Regions from separate parts of the Streptomyces sp. NPDC001985 genome, predicted to be linked through region 2. Evidence: riboswitches for the same ligand, from Rfam matches in the RefSeq annotation. Region 2 holds a riboswitch; the other holds the start of a gene.
The links. Region 2 has a riboswitch for cobalamin ahead of ABT122_RS05360 (CbtB domain-containing protein). Riboswitches for the same ligand answer to the same signal wherever they lie in the genome.
Positions count from the first base shown of each region.

Region 1: it holds a riboswitch for cobalamin, as region 2 does, so the genes downstream of both, ABT122_RS19305 (cobalamin biosynthesis protein) here and ABT122_RS05360 (CbtB domain-containing protein) in region 2, are expected to answer to the same signal.

Region 1 is NZ_JBEOYB010000040.1:16,172-23,663, forward strand. It holds gene cobO (cob(I)yrinic acid a,c-diamide adenosyltransferase) at 1-72, opposite strand, end outside; gene ABT122_RS19295 (putative cobaltochelatase) at 72-2,156, opposite strand; gene ABT122_RS19300 (cobyric acid synthase) at 2,272-3,852, opposite strand; gene ABT122_RS19305 (cobalamin biosynthesis protein) at 3,849-4,862, opposite strand; cobalamin riboswitch at 4,985-5,123, opposite strand; gene ABT122_RS19310 (hypothetical protein) at 5,310-5,531, opposite strand; gene ABT122_RS19315 (inorganic phosphate transporter) at 5,544-6,812, opposite strand; gene ABT122_RS19320 (class II aldolase/adducin family protein) at 7,082-7,492, shown strand, end outside.
Region 2 is NZ_JBEOYB010000008.1:67,872-75,363, reverse strand. It holds gene ABT122_RS05375 (DUF6597 domain-containing transcriptional factor) at 1-160, shown strand, start outside; gene ABT122_RS05370 (VOC family protein) at 170-592, opposite strand; gene ABT122_RS05365 (CbtA family protein) at 676-1,428, opposite strand; gene ABT122_RS05360 (CbtB domain-containing protein) at 1,441-1,659, opposite strand; adenosylcobalamin (AdoCbl) riboswitch at 1,712-1,805, opposite strand; gene ABT122_RS05355 (histidine phosphatase family protein) at 1,865-2,440, shown strand; gene ABT122_RS05350 (aminotransferase class IV family protein) at 2,427-3,233, opposite strand; gene ABT122_RS05345 (hypothetical protein) at 4,020-4,808, opposite strand; gene ABT122_RS05340 (SpoIIE family protein phosphatase) at 4,805-7,486, opposite strand.

The DNA.
Region 1 (7,492 bases), on a different contig from region 2:
CAGCGGACGGTTGCGCCGCTGACGTGTGGTGAGCCCGTCGTCCGGTACGACGGACGGCTGTCCCTGTGGCATTACGCGGCCTTTCTGTCGGCACCGGCGGACCGGACGCTCTTGACCAGGCCGGCGATGGCGTCGGCCCGCAACTCGTCGAGGGTGACGGCCTGCCCCTGGAGGTCGGCCGCGAGGGTTCCCGCGAGGCCCAGCCGGATCGGGCCGGACTCGCAGTCCACCACGATCGCGGCCGTGCCCCCGGCGGCGTGCAGCCGGGCGGCACGCGACGCCAGCCCCACCGGGTCGGGGCCGCCCGTCGCCCGCCCGTCGGTCACCACCACCATCAGCGGGCGGCGCGCGGGATCGCGCATCCGCTCCACCCGCAGCACGTCATGGGCCTTCAGCAGCCCGGCGGCCAGCGGGGTCCGCCCGCCGGTCGGCAGCTGATCCAGCCGGGCCGCCGCCGCGTCCACCGAGGACGTCGGCGGCAGCGCCACCTCCGCCTCCTTGCCGCGGAAGGTCACCAGACCCACCTTGTCCCGGCGCTGATAGGCGTCCAGCAGCAGCGACAGCACGGCGCCCTTGACCGCGCCCATCCGCTGCCGGGCCGCCATCGACCCCGAGGCGTCCACCACGAACAGCACCAGATTGGACTCGCGCCCCTCCCGGGCCGCCTGCCGCAGATCGTCCCGCCGGACCACCAGACCCGGTCCGCTGCGGCCCCGCGCCCGCTGGTGCGGGGCGGCGGCCTGCACGGTCGCCGCCAGATGCAGCTTGGTGAGCTGCCCCCGGGGGCGCCGGGCGCCCGTGGTGCGGCCGTGCTCGGCCCGGGAGCGCGACCGCCGCCCCGCGGCGCCCTCGCCCATCCCCGGCACGCTCAGCATCTTCGTACGGAACGGCTCACCGGCCCCGACCGGGCGCTGCTCCCGGCCCGCGCCCCCGGCGGCACTCCCCTCCTCCGGCTCCCGCCGCTCGGGCGCGCCGCCCTGGGACGGCAGCTCCGGGCCACCGGTCCCGGGGGCCTCGGGGGCCTCGGGGGCCTCGGGGGCCTCGGGGGTCTCCCGGGGAGGCTGTCCGCCGCCGTCCGGTCCGCCGCCGGGGCCGTTGTCCGGTCCGCCGCCGGGACCGTTGCCGGGGTCGGGGTCGGGGTCGTCCTCGGCGGACTCCTCCAGGGTCCGGTCGAGCTTCTCCTCGTCCAGACCGGGCGCGTCGAAGGGGTTGCGCCGCCGCCGGTGGGGGAGGGCCAGCAGCGCGGCCTGCCGCACATCCTCGGCGAGGACCTCCGACCGCCCGGCCCACGCGGCCAGCGCGGTGGCGGTGCGCGCCATCACGATGTCGGCGCGCATCCCGTCCACCTCGAACGCCGCGCAGGTCGCCGCGATCTGCCGGAGCACACCATCGCCCAGCCGCACCCCGGGCAGCAGCTTCCGCGCCGCCAGAACGCGCTCCCGCAGCGCGCTCTCCTCGTCCGCCCAGCCGGCCGCGAAGGCCGCCGGGTCGTCGTCGTAGGCCAGCCGCCGCCGCACCACGTCGACCCGCTGGTCCGGCTCCCGGGAAGCGGCCACCTCCACCGTCAGACCGAACCGGTCCAGCAACTGCGGGCGCAGCTCGCCCTCCTCCGGGTTCATCGTGCCCACCAGCAGGAACCGCGCGGCGTGCCGCACCGACACCCCCTCGCGCTCCACATAGGAGGCCCCCATGGCGGCGGCGTCCAGCAGCACATCGACCAGGTGGTCGTGGAGGAGATTCACCTCGTCCACATAGAGGATGCCCCGGTGCGCGTCGGCCAGCAGACCCGGCTCGAAGGCCTTCACCCCCTCCGACAGGGCCCGTTCGATGTCGAGCGCGCCCACGAGCCGGTCCTCGGACGCGCCGATGGGCAGCTCCACCATCCGCGCCGGCCGCGCCGTGCCCCCGCCGGCCTCGTGCGGCCCGTCGGGGCAGACCGGATCGGGGGCGGCGGGATCGCAGGAGAACCGGCAGCCCGCCACCACCTCCACCTCCGGTATCAGCGCCGACAGGGCCCGTACGGCGGTGGACTTGGCGGTCCCCTTCTCGCCGCGCACCAGCACCCCGCCGACCCGCGGCGACACCGCGTTGAGCAACAGCGCCAGCCGGAGGTCGTCCTGCCCTACGACGGCGGTGAAGGGGTAGGGCGTGCTCATGCGGTCTCCTCGGTCGGCTCTGACGGATACGACAGATACGGCGGGTGGGGCGCGTACGGTGACGGGCACGGGCGGGGTGGGGCGACCGGCCCTCCGGCGGCTGGCGGCACGGTGCTCATACGGGCGCTCCAGGTCGTCCGGGCGCTCGGACCGCTTCCCGGGCCGGGGGCTCGGGGGGCGCTCCGGGCGCGATGAAGGGAAGGCCGGCGGGCGCGCCCCGCTCGATCAGCCGCAGGAGGGCGTCCGTGTCCGCGTGTTCCTCGATGAGGTCGCCGAGCCGGTCGAGCTGCTCCTCGCGCAGCGCGCCGAACGACGTGTCCGGAGCGGGCACGAAGCGCCGGCCGGTGGCGCTCGCGACCCGGCTCAGGAACCGCCGCCGGAAGCCGTCGCTCTCCAGGGAGCCGTGCCAGTGGGTGCCCCACACCTCACCGACCCGGCAGCCGCTCAGAAAGGCCTCGCCGCCCAGCACCTCGGCGACGCCATGGTGGATCTCATACCCCTCCACCCGCTCGCCGAGCGCCGTGCCCGTCGGCCTCGCAAGGGTCTTCTCGGCCGCGAACCGCACCCGTACGGGCAGCAGCCCCAGACCGGTCACGGAACCCGCCCGCGACTCGACCTCGTCCTCGATGTGCTCACCGAGCAACTGGAAACCGCCGCAGATCCCCAGCACCGGACGGCCCTCGGCCGCCCTGCGCAGAAGCTCCCGCGCCAGCCCCCGCTCCCTCAGCCACTCCAACGCGCGGACCGTGCCCCGCGTTCCCGGCACGATCACCAGATCCGCGTCGGCCAACTCCTCGGGCCGGTCCGCGAATCGCACGATCACCCCCGGCTCGGCGGCCAGCGCGTCCACATCGGTGAAATTGGACATCAGCGGCACCGCGCACACCGCGACCCGCAGCACATCGGCCCCGACCGGCGGCGCCACCGCCGACTCGCGCACCGTCCCGCGCAGCGAGACCCGCAGCCCGTCCTCCTCGTCGATGCCCAGCCCGTGCGCGTACGGCAGCACCCCGTACGTCCGCCGCCCGGTGAGCCCGTGGAGCATGTCGAGACCCGGCTCCAGCAGCGACACATCGCCCCGGAACTTATTGACCAGATATCCCGCCACCAGCCGCTGGTCCTCGGCGCTCAGCAGCGCCGTCGTACCGAAGAAGGAGGCGAAGACCCCGCCCCGGTCGATGTCCCCGACGACCAGCACCGGAAGCCGGGCGGCGCGGGCGATGCCCATGTTCACGATGTCGGTGCGCCGCAGATTGATCTCGGCCGGGCTGCCCGCCCCCTCGCAGATCACCGCGTCGTAGCTGCCCCGCAGCTCCTCCAGGCACTCCATGACCGGCCCGAACAGCGCTTCCTGCCGCCCCCCGTGGTAGCCGCGCGCGCTCAGCTCGCCCACCGGCCTGCCCATCAGCACCACCTGGCTGCTGCGGTCGCCGCCGGGCTTGAGCAGCACCGGGTTCATCAGCGCGGTCGGCTCGACCCGGGCCGCCTGCGCCTGCATCGCCTGCGCCCGGCCGATCTCCGCGCCCTCGCGGGTCACAAACGAGTTGAGCGACATGTTCTGCCCCTTGAAGGGGGCCACCTTCACGCCCTGGCGCACAAGCCAGCGGCAGATGCCCGCCGTGACCACGCTCTTGCCCGCGTCGGACGTCGTCCCGGCGACGAGCAGGCCGCCTCCGGTGCGCCTTCCCGTGCTCATCCGTCTCCTCCCGCTCGCGGCGCCGGTGCGCCGGACCCCCGCTGAATCCCCGTCACGGCCCGCCGCAGCAACGGCCGTGCCACCACGCTCGTGGCGAGCGCCAGCAGCCCCACCCGGCGCGACAGCCGCACCGCCCGTTCGATGTCGGCGACCTCCACGGGCCGCCCCGCGCCATGGAGCACGGGCCGGTGCTCGACCCGGCCGCCGTAGGACAGGGTGCCGCCGATACGCACCCCGAGCGCCCCCGCGAACGCGGCCTCCACCGGGCCCGCGTTGGGGCTGGGGTGCCGGTGCGCGTCCTGGCGCCACGCCCGGACGGCTCCCCGCGCGTCCCCGCCCGCGAGCACGGCGAGCCCGGCCGTCAGCCGGGCCCCCGGCCAGCCGGCCAGATCGTCCAGCCGCGCCGACGCCCAGCCGAACCGCCGGTGGCGCGGGGAGCGGTGCCCCACCATCGCGTCCAGGGTGTTGACCGCGCGGAACCCCACCAGGCCCGGCACCCCCGCCACCGCCCCCCACACCAGGGCGCCGACGACCGCGTCGGAGGTGTTCTCGGCCACGGACTCCACCACGGCCCGGGCGATCTGGCCCTCGTCCAGGAACTGCGGATCGCGCCCGCACAGATGCGGCAGCCGCGCGCGGGCCCGCTCCACGTCGCCGGCCGCGAGCGCGGCACCGATGGTCCTGGCCTCCCGGCCCAGCGAGGTGCCGCCCACGACGGTCCAGGTGGCGGCGGCGGTCAGGGCGAGGGAGAGCGCGGGCGCCCCCCGGGTGCCGCGCGCGAGGAGGTGCGCGGCCGCGGCGGCGCCTCCGGCGCACACGGCGGTGTGCAGAGCGCCCCACCCCCGGTGGTCGCGCCAGAGAACCCGCTCCACCGCGCCCGCGGCCCGTCCGAACGCGGCGACGGGATGGCCCCGGCGGGGATCGCCGAGCAGCAGGTCACCGAGGAGGCCGGCCCCGGCGCCGTACGCGAAAACGCGGTCGGCACGGTTCAGTACACGGTCGGCACGCATCGATTCAGGCCGGGGTTCCGCTCCGGACCGGCCGGGGCGGGCAGATCCTTCTCGGAGTCGGGGCAGGGTCGTGGCCGCGGCCGGGCATGGCGATATGTCCTCACTCAGGGTGTCCGCGCCCTGGTTCGACGTGATCGGCGGCGAGAGTTCCTGGCTCCCGGGACTCCTCCCGGTGACAGTGGCGGGACCGCGCCGGATTCGCACCGGCTTCCTCTGCTGCCGCCGTAATGGCCCCGGCAGTCCACCACGCTGTGAGAACAGCCGTCAACCTGCCGTTGACCTGCGAAGGGGCACTGTGCTGAGCCCCACACCCGGGGAGCGCCGCGCTGCTCGTCCCGGACCCGGGACGGCAGACGGCCGGGCCGGTCGTCCCTGAGGATGACCGGCCCGGCCGTCTGCCGTCGATGAGCGCGGAGAGCCCGGACCGCGCGCGGTCCGGGCCCGCCGTCAGGTGACGATCAGATAGATCCCGTAGGTGATGGCCGCCACGCAGAGCGCGAAGCAGGTGTACGCACCGGTGCGCGCCAGCGCCACGGAGCCGCCGCCGCCGGAGGCCGTCGCCTGCTTGCTCATGCCGATGATGCCGAGGGTGAACAGGCCCACCAGAACGACGGTGGCCACGAGGCTCACACCGAAAACGGAGCCGAGAGCTGCCCAGTCGATTTTCATGCTGATCTGTCCTTACACCGCGGCCGGGCTGGCCGGGCCGGATTCGGGGGCGGCGGCCGGGGAGGCCGCGATGGTGGTCTTGAGGCCGTCCTGCGCCGGGGTGCCGGCCGGGGGCACGGTGACGGCGGCCATGGCGTTGGTCACCACACCGGCCTCGCCGGTCTCGCTGTCCACATCGGCGCCGGTGTCGTTGACGTTGGTGTGGTCGATGACCTGGCGGCGGGAGTAGAGCCAGATCGCGGCCGAGGAGGCGACCAGGAAGACCGCGACCACGGCGACACCCCAGTCGCCCTGCTTGGTCACGTACTCCGAGAGGGCGGCGACCAGACCGGCGGCGGGCAGGGTCAGACCCCAGGCCACGAACATCCGGGTGGCGGTGGACCAGCGGACCACACCGCCCTTGCGGCCGAGGCCCGCACCCATCACGGCGCCGGAGCACGAGTGCGTGGTGGAGAGCGAGAAGCCCAGGTTGGAGGAGGCGAGGATGACGCTGGCCGCGCTGGACTGGGCGGCGAAGCCCTGCTGGGGCTGGAGGTCGGTCAGGCCCTTGCCCATGGTCCGGATGATGCGCCAGCCGCCGAGGTAGGTGCCGAGGGCGATGGCCACACCGGCGGAGACGATGACCCACATGGGGGGGTTGGAGCCGGGGTTGAGGATGCCGCCGGTCACCAGGGCCAGCGTGATGATGCCCATCGTCTTCTGGGCGTCATTGGTGCCGTGCGCCAGCGAGACCAGGCCCGCCGAGGCGATCTGGCCCACCCGGTAGCCCTTCGCGGTGGACTTCGGGTCGGCGTTCTGGCCGAGCTTGTACGTCAGCCTGGAGGCGAGGTACGCGCCGATACCGGCGACCAGCGGAGCCGCGATGGCCGGGATCAGCACCTTGGTGACGACGGTGCCGCCGTTGACGCCGCTGAACCCGACCGACGCGATGGTGGCGCCGATCAGACCGCCCATGAGGGCGTGCGAGGAACTGGACGGCAGGCCGACCAGCCACGTCAGGAGATTCCAGAGGATGGCGCCGACGAGCGCCGCGAAGATCACTTCTGGTGTTATGCCTGCCTCGTTGACGATGCCGCTGGAGATCGTCTTGGCGACCTCCACCGACAGGAACGCGCCGACGAGGTTGAGCACGGCGGACATCGCCACCGCGGACTTGGGCTTCATGGCGCCGGTCGAGATGGTCGTCGCCATCGCGTTGGCCGTGTCGTGGAAACCGTTCGTGAAATCGAACACGAGAGCCGTCACGATCACAATCGCGAGCAGCAGCGTGATGTGTTCCATTTACCCAGGCAATCTATGGACGTCAGTGGCCCGGTGAACGTAAGTAACCTGAGTGAACGGAAGGTGAACTGGGACCGGCATCGGGGTGTCCCCAAGTGAGGTTTTTGGCTCCGGTTTCGGTCTGCAGGGGCTGGATGGGCTTCTGGGGCCGGGGACACGTCCCGCGAAGTGGCTTTCATCACCCTTTTGGATAATCTGACTGATCCTCCCCTCCGTCCCCCGGCGGTGGCCCTCTGTAACCGGAGAGCGCCGCCTGACAGGATCGCCGCATGACCGAACAGGTGTCGCAGAAAGCGATCGACGAGGCGTGGCGGAACGTCGTGGCCACCGCCCGCAGAACGGCCGCGGAGGGTCTGGTGGTGGGGACGTCGGGCAATGTCTCCGCCCGGGTCGGAGAGCTCGTCCTCGTCACTCCCAGCGGTGTCCCCTACGACCGTCTCACCCCCGGGGACGCCATAGCCGTCGACCTCGGCGGACAGCAGGTTCTCGGCCATCTCCGGCCCACCAGCGAGCTGCCGCTCCATCTGGAGGTCTACCGGCACACCGACGCCCGCGCCGTGGTCCACACCCACGCCGTCCACGCCACGGCCGTCTCCACCCTCGTACCGGAGCTGCCACCGGTCCACTACATGGCCGCCGCGCTCGGCGGACCCGTCCGGGTCGCCCCGTACGCCCTCTAC
Region 2 (7,492 bases):
GGTGCTGCGGCTCCAGCGGGCCCTGGCCCTGGTGCGCCGGGGGGTGCCGTTCACGGCGGCAGCGCTCGCCGCGGGCTGCGCCGACCAGGCACACCTCGCCCGGGAGATGCGCGAGCTGGCCGGGACGACCCTCACCGCCTACACCGCGTCCCGCCCCTGAGGAGACGGCCTAGTCCTCGTCCGTGCCCGCGTCCGTGTCCGTGTCCGTGTCCGCGAACAGCGAGACACCGCAGCCGTCGGGGTCCAGCACCACCGCGTAGCGCTGCCCCCACACCGCGTCCCACGGTTCGAGATGGCTCCGGTACCCCGCGGCGACCAGCTCCGCGTGGACGGAGTCCACCTCGGCGGCGGTGTCGCAGCGGAAGGCGAGCCCCAGCCGCTCGCCCCCGGTGGGCCGGGTCCACCCGGGGTCGAAGGAGCGGATGGTCTCCTCGGTGTCCCAGAGCACCCGCACCCCACTGGGGAGCGTGGCCTCGGCGTGCGGGGCGGAGTCGGCGCCGGAGGGGACGTCCAGGCCGAGCCGGCGGTAGAAGGCGAGAGACGCGGCCATGTCGGAGGCGACGATGCCGATCGAGTCGAAGCGCGGAGTCATGCCCCCACCGTAGGCGGGCCCCGCGCCGCCGGTCTTGAAGGAATCGGACACCGGCGGGGGCTCCGCCGGTGTCCGTACGGTGGTCAGCGCGCCGTGGCCGCCGTCCGGCGGGCCCCGGAGCGCGCCCCGGGGGTGAGCAGCCGTTCGGCCAGATGGCCGAAGACCAGACCGAACACCGCCCACAGCGTCACCTGGATCGCCAGTGTCGCCAGCCGGAACTCCCAGACCACCGCGGCCGGGAAGTCCTTGGGTACCTCGTTGTACGAGGGCAGGAACGCGAACGCCAGTCCGGTGGCGGCCACGAACCCCGCCACCGCCGCCACCGTCGCGTTCCAGTTGCCCAGCCGGGGCGCGAGACGCCTCCCGGTGATCAGCGCCGCGAGCCCCAGCAGCACACTGACCACCACCATCAGGAAGTACACCGCCGTCCGCTCCCCGATGGTGCCCGGGTCGCCCACCGCCGGCGGGTTCGGCGGGTACTTCAGGAACGGCACCACATACAGCGTCAGCAGCCCGCCGAGGGCGACGAACGCGGCGGTGGCACGGGGGCCGAAGCTCCCGGCGCGGCCGATGGCGGCGCAGTGGGCGAGCGCGGCGATACCGCCGACCGCGACCCCGAAGACCAGCACACCGGTGGCGAGACCGGCCGTGGACTGCACGGCCCGGCTGACGAGTTCCTCGCCGCCGTGCCCATGGCTGTGGCTCTCCTCGAACGCGATCGCCGCGTCCACCGGCCCCTCACCGAGGAAGTACGCCACCACCAGGGCCACCGCCCCCGCGATCAGGCCCGCGAGCATGCCCCGTACCAGCAGGGCCCGTACGGATATGGAGTTCATCGCAGGCCGCCCTCAGTGGCAGGGGAAGCCGAGCAGATGGCGTCCGTCGTGGACCCATTCATGGACACCCTCGCCGGAGACGAGGGCGGTGGCGCCCTGCTCGGCGCCGACGAAGTAGAGGAGGATCAGCATGAGGATGCCGACGAAGGCCGCCCAGGGGGCGAGTTCCTTCCAGGAGACGGGGGTGACCGCCGGTGTGGCGGTGGGGGCGGGCACAGCGGATTGAGCCATGGCAGAACCTCCTGAGGGAGCACGCGTCCCGGTCGTGGTGCCTGGTGCCGCAGACGAGGGCGCGGGGTCTGACTTCCCGCGTCGGTGCGGGTACACAGTGGCGCGACCGTGCCGGATTCCCACCGGACTTCCATCACACTCTCGTCATGTCCACGCGACCGTACCGCTTGCGGGCGGGCACCGCTACGGCGCGGGGTGGCCGGAAATGACGGTACGGATGATGATGGTCGCGCCGGTGGCGACGGAGGCCCTCCGCGAGGCCCGCTTCGAGGCGGGCGAACCGCCGGACGAGGCCGGTCTGGTGAGCGCGCGGGCGGCGGCCGGAGGGCTGCCGAGGGCGGACCGGGCGGTGTCCGGGCCGTCGCCGCGCTGCCGGCTGACGGCCCGGGCGCTCGGGCTCGCCGCCCGGGAGGCGCCGGAGCTGGGCGAGTGGGACATGGGCCGCTGGCGCGGCCGGAGCCTCGCGGAGGTGAGCCGGGACGAGCCGGACGCGGTGGGGCACTGGCTCACCGACCCGTCGGCCGCGCCCCACGGAGGGGAGGCGCTGACCGCGCTGTGCGCCCGGGTCGGGGGCTGGCTGGACGCGCTGCCCCCGGATACCGGCCGGCTCGTCGCGGTGGTGGACCCGGCGGTGGCGCGCGCCGCGCTGGTTCACGCGCTCGGCCTGCCGCTGCCCGTCTTCTGGCGGCTGGACATCGCGCCGCTGACGCTCACCGAACTCAGCTCCCGGGCCGGGCGCTGGAATCTGCGCTGCGGCACCCGGCTCCTCAGAGAGCCGTGAGGGGTTCGGCGCCGTGGGCGCGGTGGAGCACCTCCAGGAAGTCCGGCGCGGCGGGCAGTGCCGCCGAGCCGATCCGGCGCACCGCCACGCCCGGGGTCCAGGAGTTCATCACCACCGCCCCCGACAGCCCCGGCAGATCGGCGGGGGTGACGTCCCGCACCTGCTGGGGGACGCCGAGGTGGGCCAGTTGCCGCCGGAGGATGCCCATGGTGGTCCCGGTCAGGATCGCGGCGCGGGGCCACACCACGGCGGTGCCGTCCCAGAAGGCGAGGTTCCAGATGGTGGCCTCGCTGAGCCGGCCGCGGCGGTCGACGAAGGCGGCGTCGTCGAAGCCCTCCGCGGCGGCCTGCCGCAGGAGATGGGTCTTGGCGACCTCGCCGACGTGCTTCACCGCCGGGAGGAAGCGCTCGTGCTCGACGGTGGTGAGGGTGAGCGGGCCGGCCGGGCCCGAGGAGGGGGGTGCGGTACGGACCAGTACCCCGGGTTCCACCTCGGGCCCGGCGACCGTGAACTCGCCCGCCGGGGAGAACACCGTGGCGGTCAGCGAGAGATCGCCGGGTCCGGCCGCGGCCACCGCGGCCCGGAGACGGGAGCGCACCCGCTCCTCGGGGAGCGCCCGCCCGAACAACACGACGGAGGCGGCGCGCAGCCGCTCCAGATGCAGATCGAGCCCGCGGACGCCGCCGTCGCGGACCTGCATGGCGGTGAAGTGGGCGTGGCCGGCGAAGGCGAGGGGGGAGAGGGCGGGGGTGGTGGTGGGGTGGCCGTTGAGGTGGACGACAGAAGGGGGCATGGGTGTCACTCCCGTGGTGAGCTGGCGGTTGCCCGTGCCCCGACGCTAAACCCTCACACCGATGTGAGAGTCAAACCCCCACCACCCACCCGTGATACCGGCCCCCGCGCCACGGTAGCCCGAGCAAACCCAGCCCGTCTGGGGGCACCTGCCAGAGGCAGCTCCGGGGGAGTTTGAGGACGGACCCTGTGCGACAGGTGCCCGCATCCCGCGGGCCACGGTCGGGGGCCGGCCCCCGGACCCCCGCTCCTCAATCGCCGGCGGGGCTGGGTGGTGCTGCTCAGTCACCGGTGGGGCTGGGTGGTGCTCCTCAATCGCCGGAGGGGCTGAGAGATCCAGCCCGTCCGGCGTTTGAGGACGGACCCTGGTCCACAGGTTCCCGCACTGTGCGGGCCACGGTCGGGGGCCGGCCCCCGGACCCCCGCGCCTCAATCGCCGGCGGGGCTGGGTGGTGCTGCTCAGTCACCGGCGGGGCTGGGTGGTGCTCCTCAATCGCCGGAGGGGCTGAGAGATCCAGCCCGTCCGGCGTTTGAGGACGGACCCTGTGCGACAGGTGCCCGCACTGTGCGGGCCCGGGTCGGGGGCCAGCCCCGGACCCCCGCGCCTCAATCGCCGGCGGGGCTGGGTGGTGCTGCTCAGTCACCGGTGGGGCTGGGTGGTGCTGCTCAGTCACCGGTGGGGCTGGGTGGTGCTGCTCAGCCGCCGGCGGGGCTGGGTGGTGCTGCCTCAGCCGCCGGTGGGGCTGAGGGGTGTGCCTCAAACGCCAGTGGGGCTGAGAGGGGTGCCTCAGACGGCGGAAGCGTTGGGGGGTGCGGCGTGGCCGTGGGCCAGGAGGGGGAGGGGTGGGGGGTAGGCCAGGGGGTCGAGGGGGACGTCCTCCTCGCACACAGGGGAGGCGCACTCGCAGGCGAAACGGGCCACCAGGCCCGCCCGGGGCGCCCACGCCCGTCCCAGGAACCCCCGGTACTGCTCCGCCACCACCCCGTTCGCGTACCGCAACAACCCCCGCCGCCCCTCCGCCGTCCGCACCCCCGACAACTCCCCCGCGAAGAACCCCTCCACCTCCGCCAGGGTCTCGGCCACCCCCCGCTCCCCGTCCACCCGCAGCACCGCGCCCCCGTACTCCTCCACCTCCGCCTCGATCACCCGCACCAGATGCCGGTAGAGCGCCAGCGGGCCCGGCTCCAGGCCGCGTTCCGCGAGGCGGCGGCGCTGGACCTCAGGGGTGGGCAGCAGCCACAGGGCGCGGGGTCCGGCGAACCGGGGGGTCACGGGGGTGCCCTCCACCACCGTCGGCGGCGACGGCGGCAGCGCCCGCACATCCTCCGCGATCATCGCGCCGCGCTCGTGGTGCAGCGACATCGCGAGCAACTCCTCCTCCGGCGCCGACCACCGCTCCTCCCGGGGAAGCGCCTCCCAGCGGATCGCCGCCCGGTGCCCCGCCGCGATGGCCCGGTCCCGGTGCTTCCAGGTGTGCGCGTCGGCGCCGTACCAGCGCAGACCGTGCCGCCGGGCCAGCAGCCTGGCCACCGTCGTCTTCCCCGCGCCGGGCGGCCCCCCGATCCACAGGCTCACTCCTCGTGCCCCGGGATCGGCTGCTCCGTCCAGATCACCTTCCCGTCCGGGGTGTAGCGCGTCCCCCACCGGTCCGCGAACTGCGCCACCAGGAACAGCCCCCGCCCGCCCTCGTCGGTGCTCGCCGCCTGCCGCAGATGCGGCGAGGTGCTGCTGTGGTCCGACACCTCGCAGATCAGCGTCCGGTCGCGGATCAGCCGCACCCGGATCGGCCCGATCGCGTAGCGGATCGCGTTGGTGACCAGCTCGCTGAGGATCAGCTCGGTCGTGAACGCCTCTTCTCCCAGATCCCATTCACCGAGCTTATGGGTGACCGCGTTCCGCACCTCGCCCACCGCCGACGGGTCCGACGCCACCTCCCACTCCGCCACCTCCGCCGTGCCCAGCACCCGGGTACGGCCCACCAGCAGCGCGATGTCGTCGCGCGGACGCTCGGGCAGCAGCGCGGCGAGCACGGCCTCGCAGGTCTCGTCGGGGGTGCGCTCCGGATGCCCCGCCACGGTCTCCCGCAGCAGCGCGAGCCCCTCGTCTATGTCGCGCTCCCGGTCCTCCACCAGACCGTCGGTGTACAGCACCAGACTGCTGTTCTCCGGCAGCTCCAGCTCCAGCGTCTCGAACGGCAGCCCGCCGAGGCCCAGCGGCGGCCCGCCGGGCACATCGGCGAAGACGGCCGTGCCGTCCGGGCGCAGCACCAGCGGCTGGTGGTGCCCCGCCCGGGCGACCGTGCAGCGCCCGGACGCCGGGTCGTAAATGGCGTACAGACAGGTCGCCCCCGTGACCTGGGACTCCCCGCCCGCCGTCTCCTCCGCGTCGATCCGGGCCACCAGCTCGTCGAGGTGCCACAGCAGTTCGTCGGGCGGCAGATCGAGGGTGGAGAAGTTGTGCACCGCCGTGCGGAGCCGGCCCATGGTGGCCGCGGCGTGCAGCCCGTGCCCCACCACATCGCCCACGACCAGCGCCACCCGCGCGCCCGGCAGCGGAATGATGTCGAACCAGTCGCCGCCCACCCCGCCGGCCCCGCCGAGCCCCGCCTGCGCGGGCCGGTAGCGGTAGGCGACATCCAGGGCGGTCTGCTCCGGCACCCCGCGCGGCAGCAGACTCCGCTGAAGCGTCACCGCCATGGTGTGCTCACGGTCGTAGCGGCGGGCGTTGTCCACGCTCACCGCCGCGCGGGCCACCAGCTCCTCGGCGAGGGACCTGTCCTCCTCCTCGAACGCCTCGGACGTCTCGGAGCGCCAGAAGATGGCCACCCCCAGGATCGCCCCGCGCGCCCGCAGCGGTACCGCGATCATCGAGTGGAAACCCGCCTCCACCAGCTTCTCCGCCCGCCCCTGCGCCTGCTGCTCCCACCCGGAGAACGCGCCCAGGTCCTGTTCGAGGATCGCCTCGCCCTGGTTGAGCCCCGCGCCCATCCGGGTGCTGCGGAGATAGCGGATCGTGGTGCCGAGACGGAAGTGGGCGGTCGCGTCGCCGGTCCCGGCGGCGGCGATCCGCCGCATGTCCGCGCCCGCGCCCGTCGCCGTCGGCTCCTCGCCGCGCAGCACCGACTCCACCAGGTCGACCGTGGCGTAGTCGCAGAACCGGCCGACGGCGAACTCCACCACCTCCTCGCAGGTGCGCACCACGTCCAGGGTGGTGCCGATCTCCGTACCGGCGTCGTACAGCAGCTTCAGCCGCCCCTGCGCGACCTCCGCCCGTCCGCTGACGGCCTGGAGTTCGGTGGTGTCCCGGAAGGTCGCCACACTGCCGAGCCTGCTGCCGTCCCGGCTGGTGGGGCGCTGGTTCACGGCCAGCAGCCGGTCGCCCACCTGGTGCACCTCGTCGGTGGCGGGATGGCCCGACGCCAGCAGCCGGGCGGTCGCCGGGTCGAGCCCCAGATCGCCGACGAGCCTGCCCTCCACCCTGGCCGGGAGCTTCAGCAGCCGGCGCGCCTCGTCGTTGGCGAGCAGCAGCCGCCCGTCGCCGCCGACGATCAGCACCCCCTCCCGGACGGCGTGCAGCACCGCGTCGTGGTGCTCGTACATCCGGGTCATCTCCTCCGGACCGAGCCCATGGGTCTGCCGCCGCAGCCGCCGGGTGACCAGCGCCGTACCGCCGGTGGTGACCAGCAGCACCACGGCCGCGGCGCCGAACAGCAGCGGGAACTGGTCCTCGACGGCCCCGCTGACCCGCTCCAGGGTCACCCCGGACGAGACCACCCCGATCACCGTGCCACCGCGGTCGAAGACCGGGACGACGGCCTGGACGAGCGGTCCGAGCCCGCTGGGCACCCGCTGGGTGGCCTCCTGTCCGGCGAGCGCCGGCCCGATGTCACCGACGAACTTCTCCCCGATCTCGTTCGGCAGCGGGCTGGTGTAGCGGATGCCGTCGGTGTTCATCACCACGATGAAGTCGACATGGGAGTCCTTGCGGGCGTCCTCGGCGCTCGGCTGGAGGATCGCCGTGGGGTCGCGGCTCTTGAGCGCCGCGTCCATCCCGGGGGAGTCGGCGAAGGTCCGGGCCACCGCGACCGACCGGTTGACGGCCTCCCGCTCGGTGTCCGCGTGCGACTGGAGGACGAGCGCGACGATGCTCGCGCCGACGAGCAACAGCACGATCGCCACTTGGAGGAGAAAGACCTGCCCGGCAACAGTCCGCATCCGCAGAACCGAGCGTGGGCGACCGTAACGTTCGGCCATGTCTTC